3 regions of the Arthrobacter sp. D5-1 genome follow, and region 3 is predicted to be linked to each of the others. Evidence: riboswitches for the same ligand, from Rfam matches in the RefSeq annotation. Region 3 holds a riboswitch; each other region holds the start of a gene.
What was found. A riboswitch is a leader RNA that binds a small molecule or an ion and turns the genes downstream of it on or off. The one in region 3 is predicted to bind thiamine pyrophosphate.
Positions count from the first base shown of each region.

Region 1: it holds a riboswitch for thiamine pyrophosphate, as region 3 does, so the genes downstream of both, thiO (glycine oxidase ThiO) here and thiD (bifunctional hydroxymethylpyrimidine kinase/phosphomethylpyrimidine kinase) in region 3, are expected to answer to the same signal.
Region 2: it holds a riboswitch for thiamine pyrophosphate, as region 3 does, so the genes downstream of both, AYX22_RS19605 (ECF transporter S component) here and thiD (bifunctional hydroxymethylpyrimidine kinase/phosphomethylpyrimidine kinase) in region 3, are expected to answer to the same signal.

Region 1 covers NZ_CP014571.1:3,210,820-3,215,349, forward strand. Annotated here, with positions in the region: gene AYX22_RS14695 (4a-hydroxytetrahydrobiopterin dehydratase) at 50-385, opposite strand; gene AYX22_RS14700 (thiazole synthase) at 419-1,216, opposite strand; gene thiS (sulfur carrier protein ThiS) at 1,221-1,457, opposite strand; gene thiO (glycine oxidase ThiO) at 1,454-2,719, opposite strand; TPP riboswitch at 2,715-2,833, opposite strand; gene thiE (thiamine phosphate synthase) at 2,861-3,544, shown strand; gene AYX22_RS14720 (ferritin-like fold-containing protein) at 3,588-4,256, opposite strand; gene AYX22_RS14725 (TM2 domain-containing protein) at 4,413-4,530, shown strand, end outside.
Region 2 covers NZ_CP014571.1:4,247,612-4,252,141, reverse strand. Annotated here, with positions in the region: gene mnhG (monovalent cation/H(+) antiporter subunit G) at 1-94, shown strand, start outside; gene AYX22_RS19615 (DUF4235 domain-containing protein) at 193-453, opposite strand; gene AYX22_RS19610 (NUDIX domain-containing protein) at 490-1,188, opposite strand; TPP riboswitch at 1,417-1,553, shown strand; gene AYX22_RS19605 (ECF transporter S component) at 1,630-2,250, shown strand; gene AYX22_RS19600 (ABC transporter ATP-binding protein) at 2,250-3,845, shown strand; gene AYX22_RS19595 (energy-coupling factor transporter transmembrane component T) at 3,842-4,530, shown strand, end outside.
Region 3 covers NZ_CP014571.1:2,719,855-2,724,384, reverse strand. Annotated here, with positions in the region: gene AYX22_RS12380 (Rne/Rng family ribonuclease) at 1-2,395, shown strand, start outside; TPP riboswitch at 2,530-2,627, shown strand; gene thiD (bifunctional hydroxymethylpyrimidine kinase/phosphomethylpyrimidine kinase) at 2,618-4,135, shown strand; gene rplU (50S ribosomal protein L21) at 4,512-4,530, shown strand, end outside.

The DNA.
Region 1 (4,530 bases), 490 kb from region 3:
CTCGGGCGACGGTCACTGTCGCTTAAAGCCTTGTCACAATGGTTCGGGTTCAGGGTTCCGGATACCGCTCCGGCTGGGCGGTTGCACCCAGCGCCGCTGCGGCTTCACTCACGGAAGCCGCAGCGGTGATGTCGCGTTGGGTGACTTTTCCGCCTGCGTCGTGGGACAGGTACCGCAGGTGGACCCTGTTGTAGCGCCATTCCAGATCCGGATGGTGGTTTTGGTGTTCGGCGATTTCTCCGATCGCTGCAATGAGGGCCAGCGCTTCGGCCGCCGTCGGAGTTTTATAGACGGTTACCAGGCCGCCCTGGTACTTCCAGTGGCGTAGCTCCCGGAGGGCATCGTCGACATCCGCCTGGGTCAGATGGTCATGGTTCCCTGCCACTGCTGCTCCTTCTCCCGGAGACCCGGCGGACACTTAGAGAAACTCTGCCCGGCCCTCCATGGCCGACGACGCCAAAGCGTGCTCACGCCTCGGAATCCGTCCTGCCTGCTTGGCCAGCCTACCGGCGATCACGGCGTGCTTGAAGGCCTCACCCATTTGCACCGGGTTCTGCGCCCGGGTGACAGCGGTGGCCAGAAGCACGGCGTCGCAGCCCAATTCCATGGCGAGGGCGGCATCGGAGGCGGTTCCTATTCCGGCATCGAGCACCACGGGTACTGAGGCCCGGGACACGATGAGTTCAATGTTGTGCGGGTTCAGGATCCCCAGACCGGTTCCGATCGGCGAGCCCAGGGGCATCACTGCGGTGGCACCCAGGTTTTCGAGGCGCAGTGCCAGGACGGGATCATCGTTGGTATAGGCGAAGACTTTGAATCCACGATTCACCAGCTGTTCCGTTGCCTCGACGAGTTCCACTGCGTCTGGAAGGAGCGTGTGTTCATCGGCGATGACTTCCAGCTTCACCCAGTCGGTTTCCAGTGCCTCGCGTGCCAGTTCAGCGGTCATCACGGCGTCTCTGGCAGTAAAGCAACCGGCGGTGTTGGGCAGCACCCGGATTCCGTGGTCCACCAGGAGTTGGAAGAGGGATCCTGTTTCAGCGGGTGAGTAGCGCCTCATGGCTACTGTGGTGAGCTCAGTCCCGGACGCCAGGAGCGCAGCGCCTAGACCGTCCAGGCTCGGGGCACCTCCCGTCCCCATGATCAGGCGGGATCCGAAGTGGACGCCGTCGATCACCAAGGCGTCAGTAATGACCTCTGTGTTTGCTGTCGTCATGATGTCAGCCTCCTTGGACTGCGGTAACAAGTTCGAGTTCATCCCCGTCGGCGAGCGCCGTTGCGGACCATTGGCTGCGTGGCACCACCTCGGAATTGCGGGCGACGGCGACGCCCAGCTTGCCACCGTCGGCTGCCTGTCCGCGGTGGTCCAGGGCGCGGCCGGTGACGGCCGTGACCAGGGTGCTGACTGAAGCATCCTCCGGCACGGCGTGATCGGATCCGTTGAGTTTGATGTTCATGCTGTTTCCTTGCTGGGAGCGTGTGCCGGCGTAAGCGCCCGCGCTGTGGATGAAGTGGCCGCGAAGCGGTCCGGGGAAAATGATGCCCACCGGGGGTCCGACGTGCCGTTGATCAGCCCGCCCACGATCCGTGCGGCCGCGGGCGTCAGGAGGACACCATGCCGGAAGAATCCTGTGGCGATCACCAGACCATCAACATCCCCCCGGGGGCCAACGACCCGTCCAAGCAGCGGTGCGTTGTCCGGAGTGCCGGGGCGGGCCCGGGCCGTTGCTTCGAGCAGCTCAAGTTCCGCCACTGCGGGGACCAGGGCCTGGGCGTCCCGCAATAACTGGTAGACGCCCCCGGCTGAGACCGCGTTGGACGCTGCCGACAGTCCGTCCTCGCGCTGGGTGGCCCCGATGACTACAGTGCCGTCGTCCCGGGGCACGATGTAGACGGGCACTCCACGGACCATCCCACGGACGGTGGAGGTGAGCAGGGGCCGGAGGTGTTCAGGCACCCGAAGCCTGAGGATGTCGCCATATACCGGCCGCAGGGAAAGGTTAAGCCCGTCGGGGAGCCCTTCCAGGTCTGCCGCACCCAGCCCGTTGGCGACCACCGTTTCGGTGGAGTGGACAGCGGCGCCGGACTCGAGTTCCACTCCTGAGACCCGCCCTCCGTCCCAGAGCAAGCGGCGCGCCGTGGAAGTCACGGCAAACCCATCGTCGGCGCCCGAAACCCACGTGTAGTCGCTGGCCGCGTGGCGTGCCAGTCCCGAGAGCAGGCATGCCGCCAGCTTGCGGGGATCGACCTGATGGTCGGCGGGAACGTCGAAGGCACTGGAAATTTGGGGGCTGAGGAGGGGTTCGCGATCCCGGGCGTCGCGCAGGGACAACGGCTCGACCCCCAGGCCCGCAGCAAGCTGTACAGCACGGAGGTCTGCCAGTGCCCTGCGGTCCGCGGCATCGGCACCCACGGCAAGTGTCGGCGTCGTGCGGTATCCGGTGTCTTCCCCTCCGCGGGGCAGGCTTGCCGCGAAAGACGGCCACAGCCTGGACGATTCGAGCATCAACTCCAGGAGATCTTCCTCCTGGTAGTGAAATTCGCTCACGGGGGCAAGCATTCCGGCGGCAGCAAACGTAGCCCCCGAAGCCGGTGCGGGGTCGATCACCACCACGGAGCGGCCAAGTCGCCGCGCTTCGCGGGCGATGCCCAGCCCGATGACGCCGCCGCCAATGACGGCCACGTCGGCCTGGAGCGGGGTTTGGCGGGGAACTGCCATTGCGCGTTTCCTTCCCTACGCCGGTACTAGCCGGATCAGGTCAAGCGGTCGGCTCTTAAGCCCTCTCAGCCGGACAGTCATATGACGAACGTCGCGGCTCCCGCAGTACGTGCCCAGTTTAGAGGAACTACTCTGGGTTCCATGACCCAGACTGATGCCCTCGCCACCGCCCGCTTGTATCTGTGCACCGATGCGCGGAAACGGCAAGGCGATTTTGAAGACTTTGTGGACGCCGCGTTCGAGGGCGGTGTGGACATCATCCAGCTGCGCGACAAGACCCTCGAAGCTGCCGAGGAATTGGAGTTGCTGGCGGTCCTGCACGGAGTTGCGCAACGTCATGGACGGCTGTGGGCTGTCAACGATCGAGCCGACGTTGCCAGTGTTTCCGGGGCTCCGGTGTTCCACATCGGGCAAAAGGACCTCCCGTTGAAGGTGGCCCGGACATTGCTTCCGGAGTCCGTCACGATCGGTCTTTCCACCCACTCCCCCGAGCAGGTGAATGCCGCCATCGCGGCATCACCGGGACAGGGGGGCCTGGACTACTTCTGTGTAGGACCCGTCTGGGCGACACCCACCAAACCCGGCCGCGAAGCCGTGGGACTGGACTTGGTCACATATGCCGCAGAAGCGAGCAAGCGTGCAGTCGAGACCACCGACGGCGCCGTGAACCTGCCATGGTTCGCCATCGGAGGGATCGATCTCAGCAACGTAGAGCAGGTGCGGGCCGCAGGAGCCACCCGGATCGTCGTGGTCCGCGCCATCACCGAGGCTTCGGATCCGACGACGGCAGCCAAGTCGCTGCTGGAGGCGCTGGACGCAGCCTGAGCCTGGCCGTTGGAGCCTTTCAGGCATAAGCCCGGTCATACCGCTAGGCAGTGAGGCCCAGCGCCGTCATCCGGCGGGCATGACGCCCGGCGAGCTCGCCTGTCAGTCTTTTAATTGCGGCGCGGGCATCGCCACCACTTTTTAGTGCCGGCCCCAACTGTGGGTGCTCAGTCCCTACCCTCTGCGCCTGTGTCAGCGCTTCCCCCACCAGCCGCCGGCCCCACAACGCCAGCCGTGAGGCCAGTCGTGGGTCATCGGCCAAGGCCCGCCGCAGCAGGACACGAAGTACCTCGGTTGCCTGGTCGGGGGAGGCAACCCGGTCCACGAACTGCTGCGTTGTACCATCGAGGAAAGTGGCGACAGCCCGGTAGAAGTCCGAGGAAACGGTGTCGATGACGTATGCCTTCATCACGGATTCGAACCAGTCCCCGGGCTTGGTGCGTTCATGGAAGTGGTCAAAGGAACGCTGGAACGGCAGCATGGCTTCCTCCGGATCAAGGCCCATTTCAGCGAGCCGATCGCTCAGCAGCGCGAAGTTTCCGTACGCACCGACGGCAATTTTTGCCAGCACTGAACGGTCATGGAGTGTGGGGGCGTATCGGGAATCGAACGAAAGCCGGCCGAAAGCCGACAACTCGCCGTAGGCCATGGCGCCCAGGAGTTCCGCGGCGAGTTGTCCGGCAGAAGGTGCGACGTCCGTCGAAGTGCCCATAATCCAAGACTATCCCCGGCTCTCCACACCCCGCCCGCGGAGATTGCCTTCAGCAGCGTTGGTCCCACTAGGCTGACTGGAAGTGAGTTGACTGTCTGGCCTGCCCGCAGGCCGCGTGTCCTCCTCCTCGCACCCACTCCCCCCGAAGGATGATCAATGACTAATCCGAGCTACCCGCCCGCGCCCCACAACGGGAACGGTGCCCCACCAGTTCCCCCTGCACCCGGTGCTTTCGACGCCCAGTACCAAGGCGGACCCCAGACGTACCAGTCCG
Region 2 (4,530 bases), 1.5 Mb from region 3:
CAAGCATGGCCACCGCGAGATGCTCACCAAGGACGAACTCGAGGCTGTTGTGCAACGGGCGGCTGCGGGGCAAGAACCCCGCAACGACCGCTAAAAGTCCCGGTCACACAAACGCGGAGTCGCCTTGCGTCCACTGGTTCATTCCATCAGGTGGAGGCAAAGCGACCCCGCGTTGCTGTCTGTGGTTGCGGGCTAGACGATGTCGTGTGACTTGGCGAAACGTGCAATGGCACGCTGTGTGCCACGGCTGGCCAACACCTGAATCAAGGTGCTGACGAAGGCTGAGATCAGCGCAAAAGTCAGTGCTGAACGCAAGCTCGTTTCCATGTCGTCGTTGCCCAGGGGTGGTTTGTTGCCAGTTGCCTTTTCCCACCCTTTGTTGACGAGTTTGGTGCCTACGAAGCCCGCTCCGAGGCTTACTCCGGCACCGATCAGCTTGAAGAAGAGGTTCATGCCCCCAGCCTAGCCGTCCGTGGGCCGACTCCAGAGTCAGCGTCGGCTTTCGCGCTCTTTCAGGAACGCTGCCAAGGACCCAACAGGGGCCAGCACGGGAACAACGGGGTGCTCTGCCGACCAGGCAGCATCCACGGAATCAAACTCAGCGATTTCCTTGAGCAGGTAATAGGTGGGCGGCATCAGCTTCAGGGTCCCGGCCGCTTCCGCTTCCAGGATTCCGTCTACTGGCATCCACAACGATTGCCAGGCCTCCGTGGTTTGATGCTGCGGCTCGGCTCCCGGGGAAGGCCTGGCAACGTAGAAGTAGGTGTCAAAGCGCTTCGGCATGTCCGTAGGCGTGATCCAGTTGGCCCAAGGGCGGAGATCCGCGGCACTGATGCTGAGCCCGGACTCCTCCTGGACTTCGCGGATTGCGGCGGTGAGGACCGTCCCTGCGTTGGTTTCGGCCTGCGTTGAGGTGGCGCCGGTGGCGATGGAACTCGAACGCCAGGCGGCAGCGTGGCGTTGAAGCAGGTCCGCTGGGTAGTCCCAGCCTGACTCGTCCGCAGCATCCACCCGGCCGCCCGGGAAGACCACCATTCCGGCGGCGAAGTCCATGGTGCTGACCCGGTGCTGGACGAACGCCTCTATCCCGCCCGGGGCATCACGGAGCAGGATGACACTGGCAGCAAGCCGGGGCTCGGATATGGTGCCCTCGCCGGCAGGGTGATCCTGAATGGGTAGGTCCGTCATGAAAGTGCCCCTTTGCCGCGGTCGAGTCTGCTGGATCATTCTCTCAGGTCTCGTTGTGGGGCCGGATGTACAGGCCAAAACCGGCGCGAGGGGTGCAGAGCGGGCCCCGCAACGCACGCAACCCCACGCACGGGCCCCCGGATCGCCCGATTGTGACCACCGGCCGGCATCGGACCATCGCCCACAACACGGGCAGGTGTAAACTGAACCAGCCCATCAGGGCAGATTTGATAACGACAGGGGAGCGCCGCCGTCGGACCTTGCAGAGATGCAGGAGACGCGAGGGCGCTGAGAGTGCGGACAGCCGCAGACCCTCGAACCTGATCCGGTTAGTACCGGCGCAAGGGAGTCGAGCTTCTCAGAGTGTCCGGATCCAGGCGGCGCAGGCCGATGGGAAATCCGGGGAGCACTTTCCCCTCCTGTAACCTCAGGAGGCAGAAAATGACCACGGTAAACGTGAAGAAGACCAGTTATAACTGGCGTGTTGTAGACATCGTTGTGGCGGCATTGATCGCCATCGCAGGCGGCGTGATCTTCTGGGCCTGGTCCCAGGGCGCCGCGCTGGTATCCATCCCCATGAACGCGACGTATCCGCCGCTCACCGGCCTGATCGCCGGTGGCTGGATGATCCCCGCAGTCCTGGGAATGCTCATTATCCGCAAACCGGGCGCAGCGTTGTTCTGCGAAGCTGTCGCGGCCACCGGTGAGCTGATCATGGGTTCCCAATACGGCACCACCGTCCTGATTTCCGGTGTCCTGCAGGGTCTGGGCGCAGAGCTCATCTTCGCCGCTTTCCGGTACAAGAAGTTCAACCTGCCCACGGCCCTCCTCGCCGGTGCCGGTGCGGGCCTCTTCTGCGGCCTGAACGACTCCTTCCTCCCGTGGGGCTGGAACATCGCCTACGAGGCAGTGGACAAACTGGCGTACATCACTTTCACCACCATCTCGGGTGCCATCATCGCCGGCGCCCTGTCCTGGGTTGCCACCCGCGGCTTGGCTAAAACCGGCGTCCTGAGCTCCTTCGCATCGCGCAAGGCCGCGTCGGAGCCTGTCTTCAGCTGATGCCCGCCACGCAGAGCGGCAGCAAGAACAGCAGCCCGGTGAGGCCTGCCGCCATCTCCGCCGAGGGCTGGGGTTGGCGGCATGCCGGCAGGTCCGCTCCCGCCATTCATGGGCTTGACCTCCGGATTGAACCGGGCGAGCGGGTGTTGCTGCTGGGGCCTTCAGGCGCCGGCAAGTCCACACTGCTGCACGCCCTCGCGGGGGTGCTGGGGGATGAGGAAGACGACTCGGACGAGTCAGGTTCCCTGCTGATCGACGGCGTTGCTCCGCGGGAACAGCGGGGCCGCGCCGGTCTCATGCAGCAAGACCCCGAGACGCAGGTGGTCCTGTCGCGGGTTGGTGACGACGTCGCTTTCGGTGCGGAGAACCTTGCCGTGCCGCGAGAGGAGATCTGGGCCCGCGTCCATGAAGCGCTCGACGACGTCGGGTTGCGTACCGCCGCGGGCGGCGGATTGGCATTGGACCACCCGACGGCGGCGCTCTCCGGGGGGCAGAAGCAGCGCCTTGCGCTGGCGGGGATTCTCGCGATGCGTCCCGGCTTGATCCTCTTGGACGAACCCACGGCCAACCTGGATCCGGCCGGAGTGCTGGAGGTTCGGGATGCTGTTCGGCGTTGCCTGGACAAGACCGGCGCAACGCTGGTGGTGGTGGAGCACCGTGTGTCGGTGTGGAAGGACTTGGTGGACAGGATCGTGGTCCTGCAGCCGGGTGCCCTGGCGGCGGCGGGAACGGGCCAGGCAACGGGCGGGGTCCTTTTGGACGGCCCGCCGGACAAGGTCCTGTCCGAGGCCCGCACCCTGTTGATGGCTGCCGGCGTTTGGGTGCCGGGGTACGTACCGGCCACCCGCCAACGACGCAGCCAACCCCACACCGCCCCACTGCTCCTCGCGGCCCAGGACCTCGCAGTTTCCCGGGAAAAGCCGCGGCGCAAGGGCTTCAAGACCATCCCGCCCGTCCCGGTTCAAACGGGAATCACCGCGCAGGTCAGGGCCGGCCAAGCACTGACCATCACTGGAGCCAACGGAGCTGGAAAGTCCACGTTCGCGCTCACGTTGGCCGGCCTTTTAGCGCCGGTGGACGGTACAGTGAGTGCCGCCGTCGAGCTTTCCAAAGGGGCCGGTATTGACCCGTTCAAGTGGAAAGCAGACCAGCTGATTTCACGGATCGGGACGGTGTTCCAGGAGCCGGAGCACCAGTTCGTCACAGGCAAGGTCCTGGACGAGCTCATGTTTGGGCCCAGGCATTTAGGCCACGGCGAAGAACGGGTGGACGAACTGTTGGAGCGGCTGCGGCTGACGCATTTGGTGGACGCCAACCCCTACACCCTTTCCGGCGGTGAGAAGCGGCGGCTCTCGGTGGCCACCGTGCTTGCCGCGCACCCCGAAGTCCTGGTGCTCGATGAACCTACGTTCGGCCAGGACGCCAACACGTGGGCGGAGTTGGCGTCGTTCCTTTCAGAGTTGCTGGACGCCGGAACGGCTGTGGTCTCCGTGACCCACGACCAGGAATTCAGCGCAGTGCTCGGCGGAACGGAGCTGCGGCTCGGCCCGGTACAGCACGGTGAAGCCACGCATCAGGAAGCTGGTGCAGCATGAGGGATGCACTGAACCTCCGCGGGAATCGTGCCCTGCTGACCCGAGCCAACCCCTTGGCAAAGTTCGTGTCCGTTTTTCTGATTTCCCTGGTGCTGGCCCTGTCCATCGACTGGGTATCGGCGTCCACGGCGTTGGTTGCGGAGCTGGCGTTGTTTCCGTTGGCCGGGCTTACGTTCAGGCTTCTGTGGCAGCGCGCCTGGCCGCTGATCATCGCCGCTGCGATCGGCGGCTGGAGTACCGCGATTGTGGCGGCGGACAGCGGCGCTGTACTGCTCGACGTCGGACTCTGGTCCATCAGCGAAGGTTCCCTTGAGCTGGGGCTGGGTTTCATGCTGCGCGGTTTGGCGATCGCGTTACCGGCAATCCTGCTGATGACCTGCACGGATCCCACTGATTTGGCAGATGCGCTGGCCCAGAAGGCCAAGTTGCCGCACCGCTTTGTCCTGGGATCCTTGGCTGCCATGAGGTTGGTTGGGCTCATGGCAGAGGAGTGGCAGACCATCGGCATGGCCCGCCGTGCCCGCGGAGTCGGTTCCCAGGGCAGTCCGTTCCAACGGCTGAAAGCCACGCTGGGCCAGAGCTTTGGGCTCTTGGTCCAAGCCGTGAGGAGGGCTTCGCGGCTGGCAGTCACCATGGAAGCGCGCGGCTTCGGCGGCGGTCAACGGACCTGGGCGCGCGAATCCAC
Region 3 (4,530 bases):
TCCCGCTGCTGAAGCCTCCGACGAAGGGGTGACCTCGCGTCGCCGTCGTCGTCGCCGCCGTGGCGACCAGGACCTTGAACTGACCGGCGGCTCGGACGACGATCCGCCCAACACAGTCACCCGCGTCCGCGCTCCCCGCCCCATCACGGAAACTGCTCCCTCGAATCGCGTGACCAGCGTCAAGGGCTCCACCAGGCTTGAGGCCAAGAAGCAGCGCCGCCGTGAATCCCGCGAGACCGGACGCCGCCGCCAGGTCATCACCGAGGCCGAATTCCTGGCCCGCCGCGAATCAGTGGACCGCCAGATGATTGTCCGCCAGCGCGACGACAGAATTCAGATCGGCGTCCTGGAAGATGGCGTGCTTGCCGAGCATTTTGTCTCCAAGACCCAGCAGGACTCCCTGATCGGCAACGTTTACCTGGGCAAGGTCCAGAACGTCCTGCCGTCCATGGAAGCTGCCTTCGTGGATATCGGACGCGGCCGCAACGCCGTGTTGTACGCCGGTGAAGTGAACTGGGACGCGGTCAACCTCGAGGGCCAGCCGCGCCGGATCGAGAATGCGCTGAAGTCCGGCGATTCCGTTCTGGTCCAGGTCACCAAGGACCCTGTAGGCCACAAGGGTGCCCGCCTGACAAGCCAGATCTCCCTGCCCGGCCGCTACCTGGTGTACGTGCCCGGTGGTTCCATGACCGGCATTTCACGCAAGCTGCCCGACGTCGAACGCAACCGCCTCAAGCGCATCCTGAAGGACCGTTTGCCGGAAAACGCCGGCGTCATTGTCCGCACGGCTGCTGAAGGTGCGTCGGAAGAAGAACTGACGCATGACATCAACCGCCTGCGCGCCCAGTGGGAAGGCATCGAAGGCCAGGCCTCCTCCACCAAGGTCCTGGCACCGGAACTGCTCTACGGCGAACCCGACCTGACCATCAAGGTGGTCCGTGACGTCTTCAATGAAGACTTCTCCAAACTGATCGTTTCCGGCGACGACGCCTGGGACACCATTGAGGCTTACGTAACCTACGTTGCCCCCGACCTTGTGGGCCGCCTCGAGAAGTGGACCAAGGACCAGGACATCTTCGGTGCCTGGCGCATTGACGAGCAGATCCACAAGGCACTGGAACGCAAGGTCTTCCTCCCATCCGGTGGTTCGCTGGTCATCGACCGCACCGAAGCCATGACCGTGGTGGACGTCAACACCGGTAAGTTCACCGGCAGCGGTGGAAACCTTGAAGAAACCGTCACCAAGAACAACCTCGAAGCTGCTGAGGAAGTAGTTCGCCAGCTTCGCCTGCGTGACATCGGCGGCATCATTGTCATCGACTTCATCGACATGGTCCTTGAGTCCAACCGCGACCTCGTCCTCCGCCGTATGGTTGAGTGCCTTGGCCGCGACCGCACCAAGCACCAAGTGGCTGAAGTGACGTCACTGGGCCTTGTCCAGATGACCCGCAAGCGCATGGGTACCGGCCTCCTTGAGGTCTTCGGTGAGCAGTGCGAGCACTGTGCGGGCCGCGGCGTGGTCACCCACGATGAACCGGTGGAGCACCGTCGCGCCAACGTTGTGGCTGCCGAGCACCACCGCCCCCACACTGAGGCGCAGCAACCCACAGCCCGAACAGAACGCAAGCGCCGCCGTGGCAAGGGCGGGGGACAGGCTGTGGCCGAGGCTCCCGCGCAGGTCCACAGCACTGCTTCCGCCCCTGCCGCACCTCCCGCGGCTTCCGAGCCGCAGGATCCTGCCAAGCAGGCCAAGGCAGAGGCAACCCGCGCTGCGCTGGCGACGATCGCTGCTGCCGCCCACGCTGCCCACCTCCACGATGACGAAGTTCACCGTGCAGAAGAGCAAGCACGGGCGGCCGGCCAGCACCAGGCGCCTGCCGCATCACAGCCGGAGGCCGGAGAGCACTCCGACCCCGAATCAGACCGGGAAGCATCGGTTCGTGACACACGGTCCACACCGGTTCTGCGATTCGGCGGCGAAGAAGTGGCCTTGCCTTTCGGGGAACACCACGAGGAACCGCCTGCCGCCAAGCCTGCCATGAGCCTGGATCTCCTGGCCGAAGCGTTCTCCCACCTTGGCGCAGCACCCGAGGCGAAGCCCGAAACCGTGGTTCCTTCCAAGGCAGCCGCTGCACCTGCAGCCGCCGTGGCGGGGCCCGTGGACGAGGACCCTGAAGCTGCTTCGGCGTCGAAGTCCCGCCGGGGGCGCCGCAACCGCAGTGCGAGCCGCGCCCAGGGTGCAGCCAACGAGACCAGCGTTGAGCACCACGAGGTAACTGCTACCGCAGCGCGTGGAACTGCACACCAGGCCAAAGCACCGGCGGAGCCTGCCAAGAAGGCAGCGTCCGAGGAACCCATCATCCTTGGGGTTGGTGTTCCCGCTTCGGAGCTCTAGGACCTGATCTGCAAGGGCCCCGCAGTAACCGCCACAGGCGGGTACTGCGGGGCCTTTGCTGTCTGCTCACAGCGGTCATAACCGGTCTTCTGCGGAGTGCAGTTCCCGAGGCATGCTGCTTCCCGGTTACGCTGGGGATTGACACGGGGTGCCGGGCATAGGGCCGGCTGAGATCCAGACCCGTTGAACCTGTCCGGTTAGCACCGGCGAAGGGATGTCCCCATGACGTCATCGTCGTATTCTTCTGTGTACCCTCTGGCTGTTTGCGGCCGGGAAACGCCCCGCGTACTGAGTATCGCGGGCTCGGACCCCTCCGGCGGTGCCGGTATCCAAGCTGACCTGAAGAGCATTGCTGCGCAGGGCGGCTACGGCATGGCGGCGATCACCGCGTTGACGGCCCAAAACACGCTGGGCGTCAGTGCTGTCCATGTTCCTCCGGTGGAGTTCCTGCGACAGCAGTTGGAGTCCATCAGCACGGACATCGCCATCGATGCCGTCAAGATCGGCATGCTGGGTGACGCTGCGGTGATCGATGAGGTCCGCAGCTGGCTTGAGTCGGTGCGTCCCGGCGTCGTGGTCCTTGACCCGGTGATGGTGGCCACCAGCGGCGACCGCCTCCTGCGGGGGTCTGCCGAGCAGGCCCTGCGCGCTCTGCTGCCGTTGGCGGACCTTATTACCCCGAACCTCCCGGAGCTTGCCATGCTGTTGGGGGAGCCTGAAGCTGCTGACTGGGATTCGGCGTTGAACCAGGGCAAGCGACTGGCTGCTGAGTGCGGCACCACGGTCCTGGTGAAGGGCGGACACCTGGCAGGGGCGGAATGCCCGGATGCCCTGGTTAACACCAGCGGCCTCCTGCGGCAGGACGTCATCGAGGTAGCCGGACCCCGCGTGGAAACGAAGAACAGCCACGGCACGGGCTGTTCGTTGTCGTCGGCTCTGGCCACGGTCCAGGCCCGCACCGGCGATTGGGAAGCTTCCCTGCGCGAAGTCAAGCCGTGGTTGCTTCAGGCGCTGCTGCATTCGGACAGCCTCGACGTAGGCCAGGGAAACGGGCCGGTCCACCATTTCCACCACCATCAGGTCCTGAGGCCGGGGCAATTCGCCGCGGCGCTGTGGAAGGAAGCTGCTCCGGAGCTCGAGGCAATCTACAAGCTCAGCTTTATTGACGGCCTGCAATCGGGCGACCTCCCGGAGGCTGCGTTCAATTACTACCTCGCGCAGGACGCCCTCTACCTCAACGGGTATTCCAGGGTCCTGGCGCGTGCGGGCGCTCTTGCCCCCACGGAGGAGGAGCAACTGTTCTGGGCCAAAGCGTCACAGCAGTGCCTTGAGGTCGAATCGGAACTGCACAGGAACTGGCTCAGCACCCGAGAGGCATCCTCGGTGACCGGACCCGTCACTAAGTCCTACGTGGACCACCTGCTGGCGTCCTCGGCCACCGGGAGCTACTCCGTGGTGCTGGCGGCCATCCTGCCGTGCTACTGGCTCTACGCAGAGGTGGGCCAGCGGCTCCATGCATCTTTCGTGGAGGCGGGATCCCCGGCGGCGCATCCCTACGCGGACTGGCTCAGGACTTACGCCGATGAAGAGTTTGCTGCAGCCACCAGGAATGCGATCAATTTCACGGACGCCGCTGCAGCGGCAGCTTCCGAGGGGGAGCGGGTATCAATGGTGGAGGCTTTTGCCCAGTCCTGCCGCTACGAAACTGCATTCTTCGACGCTCCCCGGCTGTTCGCCTGACCGTTCCTGCCCGGGCTTTTTATCTCCGGGTTTCAAACCGCCCCAGCGCGTCGCGGGTCAAATCACGTTAATCGCCCCAAACCCTGTAGGCTGTATGGGCACGGTGCCGGGAGAGTCCGTTACAACTGGTGATGCAAGTCACGTGGTAGCCTCCGGACCCGGCCTCATTTGCAGCCGAGGGTCAAACTAGCGTAATCTTGATCTTCGGTGCTTACGCCAACACTTGGGTTATGCCCCTTGGAATTGTTCAAGGGATGACTCGCGGACTTCGATCAGAAGTCCACGGCGTTGAGGCACAGCGCGAACCAAGCCTGATTTCGGTTCCAGGTTCCGCACGCAAATTTAGTTATAAACGTCGAGAGAAGTGAGTACCCAAGTGGTGTACGCGATTGTCC